2 regions of the Pseudomonas sp. B424 genome follow, and region 2 is predicted to be linked to the other one. Evidence: predicted binding sites of a transcription regulator. Region 2 holds the regulator's gene; the other holds the start of a gene.
What was found. Region 2 encodes LexA, which represses DNA repair genes until DNA is damaged. Its sites were predicted from a motif close to CTGTNTNNNNANACAG; they were not measured.
Positions count from the first base shown of each region.

Region 1 (3,414 bases), on a different contig from region 2:
CTGAAATCGGTTTTGAGTGACCGTTCGTCGCTAAGCTGCCTGGCTTTTTGCCGTGACGACCATTTTTTTGGCGTGTGCCAATGATTCTTTAGTCAGATCGATGCCTCCGAGCATGCGGGCGACTTCTTCTACGCGTTCTTTTTTGCTCAGTTTCGACACGGCTGTGCGCGTGGTTTCGCTCTCGCGAACCTTGTGTACGAAGAGGTGCTGATGGCATTGCGCAGCCACTTGCGGCAAGTGAGTGACGGTCAACACCTGGCCTCGTTCGCCCAGGCGGCGCAGTAGCTGCCCCACGATTTCAGCTGTCGGCCCGCCAATCCCGACGTCCACTTCGTCGAATACCAGAGTCGGCACGCGGGAAGTTTGTGCAGTGATGACCTGAATGGCCAGGCTGATACGCGACAGTTCACCGCCAGAGGCCACCTTGGCCAGGGCTTTGAGTGGTTGGCCGGGGTTGGCACTTACCAGCAGTTCGACCTGCTCCAGGCCGTGGGGCATCGGGTCACTGCTGCTCTGTGGACGCAGTTCGATCATGAAGCGCCCGCCTGGCATGCCCAGGCGCTGGATTTCTTCTTCTACTGCGCTGCTCAGGCGTGTTGCGCCCTGACTGCGCAGGTTGCTGAGTTCGCGTGCGCACTCTTGATAGTGGCGGGCATAAGCCCCCAGTTCATTGGCCAGGCGTTCGATGGTTTCATCGTTGGCGTTCAGGGTTTCAAGTTCATCCAGCAGCTTTTGCTGCAGCGCGGCCACTTCGGTGGGCTGCACCCGGTGTTTGCGCGCCAGGGTATAGATGGTATCGAGCCGCTCTTCGAGGTACTGCAGGCGGCCCGGGTCCGCATCAAAGTGATCGATGAAGCGGTTGAGCTCACCCACCGCTTCTTCGACCTGAATCTGTGCGCTGGCCAGCAGGTCGGTTGCTTCACCCAGTGAGCCCGAGTTGCTGTTGATGCTCGAAAGGCGGTTCAGGCTGGCTGTCAGCGCATTAAGCACGTTGCCGGAGTCGCTTTCGCTACACTGTTCGACCACCTGGCGGCAGATGGTCAGCAGGGTTTCGGCGTTGGTCAGGTTTTTGTGTTCCTGCTCCAGCTCCTCCAGTTCGTTTTCGCCCAGGGAAAGGGTTTCAAGCTCTTCGAGCTGGTAGCTCAGCAACTGATGACGTGCGCGCTGTTCATCGCCGGAGTTGGACAGGTGCTCTAGCTCTTGTCGGGTCTGGCGCCAGCGTTGTGCAGCGAGCTGAACCTGGCGTGCAAGATCCGTGGCACCGGCAAATTCGTCGAGCAGGCGGCGGTGAGTGTCGGGCTTTAGCAGTGACTGGTGTTCGTGCTGGCTGTGGATATCAATCAGCAGCTCACCCAGGGCTTTCAAGTCGCCTTGAGGGCAGGGGGTGCCGTTGATGTAGCTGCGCGAGCGCCCTTCGGCGGTGATGACCCGGCGCAAGATGCACGGGCCGTCGCCTTCCAGGTCGCGCTCGGCCAGCCAGGCCCGGGCTTCGGGAATGTGTTGCAGGTCGAAGGTGGCCAGGATGTCGGCCTTGTCGGCTCCGGGGCGTACCACACCGCTGTCGGCACGATCGCCGAGGGCCAGGCCCAGCGCATCGAGCATGATCGATTTGCCGGCGCCGGTTTCGCCAGTGATTACGCTCATCCCGCGATCGAGCTCAAGATCGAGATGTTCAACGATGGCGTAGTTATGTACGGACAGGTGCACCAGCATGGGAGCCGCTCCAAAACGTAATGTCTGGTTATTTATACAGTGTTTTGTTTCGTGCTGACAATGGCTGTGCTTAGTTCGATTTGCTTGTTTTTTTAGGTTTTTTAGCTCGTTTTAGTTTTTTTACAGCCAGGGCGTTGATGTTCAAACATGTCTTTTCTGGTTTTTTGGCTCTTGAACCTGAGAATTGCGACCCCATATACCTTGGCAGAAGCGCGAGTCGAGCTCGCGGACGATGTTTGAAAGGAGAAATCTATGGCAGACGAACAGACTATGGATACGCAGAACCAGGAAGCTAATCAGGCCGCCGATGTCGCAGGTGAGGATCTGGCAGCCCGAGTGCAGGTGCTTGAAGAGCAACTGGCCGCCGCCAACGATCAGGCTCTGCGCGTAGCTGCCGATCTGCAGAATGTTCGCCGTCGTGCCGAGCAGGATGTTGAGAAGGCGCATAAGTTTGCGTTGGAAAAATTCGCTGGCGACCTGTTGCCGGTGATCGACAGCCTGGAGCGCGGTCTTGAACTTTCCAGCCCGGACGACGAAAACATTCGCCCAATGCGTGAAGGGATCGAACTGACCCTGAAAATGTTCCAGGACACCCTGAAGCGTTATCAGCTGGAAGCGATCGATCCACATGGCGAACCCTTCAATGCCGAGCATCATCAAGCGATGGCAATGCAGGAAAGCGCTGACCTGGAGCCAAACAGTGTGCTCAAGGTGTTTCAAAAAGGTTATCAGCTCAATGGTCGCTTGCTGCGCCCGGCTATGGTCGTAGTCAGCAAGGCGCCAGCGCCGGTTTCGCCATCGATTGACGAACAGGCTTGAAATCGGCCGCAAGGCCCCCATTTAGAAGTCAAGCGTTTAAGTAATGCCGCAGTTGGTCATCACTGCTGCGGCAAAAAAATTCAAATTTAGGGAGAGTAAACATGGGCAGAATTATCGGTATTGACCTCGGGACCACCAACTCGTGTGTTTCGGTTCTTGAAAACGGTAAAGCTAAAGTTATCGAAAACGCAGAAGGCGCGCGTACTACGCCGTCGATCGTTGCGTACGCCAACGATGGCGAAATCCTGGTTGGCCAGTCGGCCAAGCGTCAGGCAGTGACCAATCCGCATAACACCCTGTACGCGGTGAAGCGTTTGATCGGTCGTCGTTTTGACGAAGAAGTTGTGCAGAAAGACATTCAGATGGTTCCGTACAAGATCGCCAAGGCTGACAACGGCGACGCTTGGGTTGAAGTGAACGGCCAGAAAATGGCTCCGCCACAAATCTCGGCTGAAATTCTGAAGAAAATGAAGAAAACCGCCGAAGACTACCTCGGCGAGCCAGTGACTGAAGCGGTTATCACCGTTCCGGCCTACTTCAACGACAGCCAGCGTCAGGCGACCAAAGACGCCGGACGTATTGCGGGCCTGGACGTAAAACGCATCATCAACGAACCAACCGCAGCTGCTCTGGCTTACGGTATGGACAAAGCGAAAGGCGACCACACTGTCATCGTTTATGACCTGGGTGGCGGTACTTTCGACGTGTCGGTAATTGAAATTGCCGAAGTGGATGGCGAGCACCAGTTTGAAGTGTTGGCGACCAACGGTGACACGTTCCTGGGTGGTGAAGACTTTGACATCCGTCTGATCGACTACCTGGTTGACGAGTTCAAGAAAGAAAGCGGCATGAACCTTAAAGGTGACCCGCTGGCAATGCAGC
Region 1 is NZ_JBUZTL010000018.1:55,223-58,636, forward strand. Features, by position in the region: gene recN (DNA repair protein RecN) at 31-1,713, opposite strand; gene grpE (nucleotide exchange factor GrpE) at 1,966-2,532, shown strand; gene dnaK (molecular chaperone DnaK) at 2,634-3,414, shown strand, end outside.
Region 1: the regulator LexA is predicted to act here: its motif matches at 1,738-1,753, upstream of recN (DNA repair protein RecN).

Region 2 (3,414 bases):
CAACTTGCGGGTAAATCACGTGAGCCGGCATCACGGCAGCCAACTGTTTGCTCAGACGGGCAAATGGCACCAGGTCATGGGCTCGGATCTGTTCAAGGCTGCGCTCATCAGTCGGAATGGCAACGTGAGAATCAGCTTCTGCCCACCCGTGTCCCGGGAAATGCTTGCCGGTAGCAGCCATGCCTGCATCGTTCATCCCGCGAATAAAGGCACCGGCCAGTGTGGCTGCACGCTCGGGGTCACCTTCGAACGAGCGGCTGCCCACCACGGCACTGCGCTGGTAATCCAGATCCAGTACCGGGGCAAAGCTCAAGTCCAGCCCCACCGCCAAAACTTCGGTGGCCATGATCCAGCCACACTGCTCGGCCAGGTACTCGGCATTCGGGTTATCGGCAATGGCGCGCATGGCGGGCAGGCGCACAAAACCCTGGCGCAGGCGCTGCACCCGGCCGCCTTCCTGATCGACCGCCAGCAGCAAGTCCGGGCGCAGTGCACGAATCGACGCACTCAACTCACGCACCTGGCGCGGGTGCTCGATATTGCGCGCAAAGATGATCAACCCGCCCACTTCAGGCTGGCGCAGCAATTGCCGATCTTCAGCCGTCAGCCAGGTACCGGCGACGTCCACCATCAAGGAGCCTTGCAAGGCAGAACTCATGGGAAATCCTTTAGAAAGAGAGCGCTCATTACCCGATCCGGATACGCGGGCACAGGCCTGCGCGCCGCACTCCAGAGAGGCAGCGACAAATCGACAGACGGGAACAAGTCAGGGCTGGGCATGGCAGCTAGCTTAGCGGAACTGAGCTGCCACGCCCACCCGCAGCAGGTCAAACCTTGGCAGCAGCAGCCGGTACGGTTTTGGTGCGTGGGCGAAGCTGGGCGCTGGCCATTGCCGGATCACTGACACCGCTTTCAGCGCGCATGCCGGCTGCAAGGAACGGCACCATCAGGCGCATTACCTGCTCGATGGAGGTATTGACGCCAAAATCGGTCTCGGCGATGGCGCGTAATGCCTTGATCCCCGACATGCTGAAGGCCGCCGCGCCAAGCATGAAATGCACACGCCAGAACAGCTCGATGGGCGGGATCTGCGGGGCAGCTTCGTTGACCAGCAACATATAGCGGCGGAACACCTTGCCGTACATGTCTTCGAGGTAACGGCGCAAGTGCCCCTGGCTCTGGCTGAAAGCCAGGCCCAGCAAGCGCATGAAAATCGACAGGTCATTCCCGCTGCGCGGCTGAATCACCAGCGCCTGCTCGACCAGCATTTCCAGCAACTCTTCCAGGCTCGGACGGTTCTCCGGCCTGGCCTGGCGGCGCTCCAGCTCACGATCGAGGTTGGCGCAAAAAGGCCCCAGGAAACGAGAAAAAACCGCCTGGATCAGCGCTTTCTTTGAACCGAAATGGTAATTGACCGCCGCCAGGTTAACCCCGGCTTTACTGGTAATCAGCCGTAATGAGGTTTCGGCAAACCCTTTTTCCGCGAACAGCTGCTCAGCAGCATCAAGGATACGTTCAACGGTTTCCGACTGGGCCATGACTACTCCGCCTGACAAGCATTTAAACACCTGTTTGAAACATACGTTTCAGATTGTAAAAAGTCAAGATGACGTATTCGTTTTACGACCGGTTGGTTTCGCATTTAACCACAGCCTCGGCCGGCAACACCCACCTGATAAAGTACGGGCCTCGCAGCTTATTGACGACCGTCCAGCGGACTGCCGGAAATGGGTGATTGCCAATAAGCCTTCACTGTATATAATCCCAGTCACTGTATAAAAAGACAGAGCGATCAACATGCTAAAACTGACGCCACGCCAAGCAGAGATCCTGGCTTTCATCAAGCGATGCCTGGAAGACAACGGATACCCGCCCACCCGTGCAGAGATCGCACAGGAGCTGGGCTTCAAGTCCCCCAACGCCGCCGAAGAACACCTCAAGGCCCTTGCCCGCAAGGGTGCCATCGAGATGACCCCAGGGGCGTCGCGCGGCATTCGCATCCCCGGCTTCGAGGCCAAATCCGACGAGTCCACGCTGCCCATCATCGGCCGCGTCGCTGCAGGCGCCCCGATCCTGGCGCAGGAGCATGTCGAAGAATCGTGCAACATCAACCCGACCTTCTTCCATCCGCGGGCCGATTACCTGCTGCGGGTACAGGGCATGAGCATGAAGGACGTCGGCATCTTCGATGGCGACCTGCTTGCTGTTCATACCTGTCGCGAAGCCCGTAACGGCCAGATCGTGGTGGCCCGCATCGACGATGAAGTGACGGTAAAACGCTTCAAGCGTGAAGGCAACAAGGTCTGGCTAATCGCCGAGAACCCTGACTTCGCACCGATTGAAGTCAACCTCAAGGATCAGGAACTGGTCATTGAAGGCTTGAGCGTCGGCGTTATTCGCCGCTAAAGGAGGCTTCATGCAGTTCCCACACACACCGCTGCCAGCACAACTCACCCTGTTCGAAGCGTTCATGGCGCAACCCATGACCCCGGCGATCAAAGACGTGCTCGAATCACCCTGGAGCGCCGACCCTGAAGTCTTCAGTGAACTGTCGCTACGCGGTGCTGCCGGAAACTGCCTGAACCTGCTTGCCCCGGTGCTGCGCGAACTGAGCGAGCAACGAAACGCCCGCTGGCTGACACTGATCGCACCGCCTGCGAGCTTGACCCAAAGCTGGTTACGCGACGCCGGGCTGAACCGCGAGCGTATTCTGCTGCTGCAGCCCAACGGCAATAAAAGCGCCTTGCAACTCACCTGCGAAGCGTTGCGCCTGGGGCGCAGCCACACCGTAGTGAGCTGGATCAACCCGCTGAACAGCGCTGCGCGCCAACAGTTGATCAGCGCAGCACGTACCGGGCACGGTCAAAGCTTGAATATTCGTTTGGGCTAAACAACCGATGCCGCCACAGGGCTAGTGCAGAACGCAATAGCCTGACTGTGGCTCGCGCATCAGGGCCGCTTAATGAAGAATGCGCGGTCCATCGTCTTTTTCGAGCTCGCCTTCGGCCAGTCGACCCGCCATCTGTACACCAACGCTGAGCATGGCTTTTGCCACCTCTACGTGCTGCCCCTGAAGAAACGCCTTGGCATCTTCAGAAAAGTTCAGCGTTACCAAAGACCCTTCGTCCTCAGCACGGCGCAACTCGATGCGGCCGTCTGGCAACTCGACAATTTCTAGAAAGGACGTTGGCATATAAATTTGTTCTCCACGAAAGCGCGGGAGTATATCAGCCATCCCGTGGAATATTCCCGGGATCTGTAGCGCTTTCCATTACAGACTGATGAATGACTGTACCGTTTCGGTTTCGACCCCGAGGGTCTGTTGACGCTGCATTGCGCCCCTGCGGGTCGCGTTTCGAATTTAGCCAGCGACGCGGCTCGCAATGAAACGTCAACAGACCCTAGCACTCATTG
Region 2 is NZ_JBUZTL010000002.1:72,216-75,629, reverse strand. Features, by position in the region: gene nagZ (beta-N-acetylhexosaminidase) at 1-646, opposite strand, end outside; gene ACZRMS_RS02695 (TetR/AcrR family transcriptional regulator) at 828-1,538, opposite strand; gene lexA (transcriptional repressor LexA) at 1,798-2,406, shown strand; gene sulA (SOS-induced cell division inhibitor SulA) at 2,417-2,890, shown strand; gene ACZRMS_RS02680 (hypothetical protein) at 2,960-3,193, opposite strand; gene ACZRMS_RS02675 (DUF6586 family protein) at 3,402-3,414, opposite strand, start outside.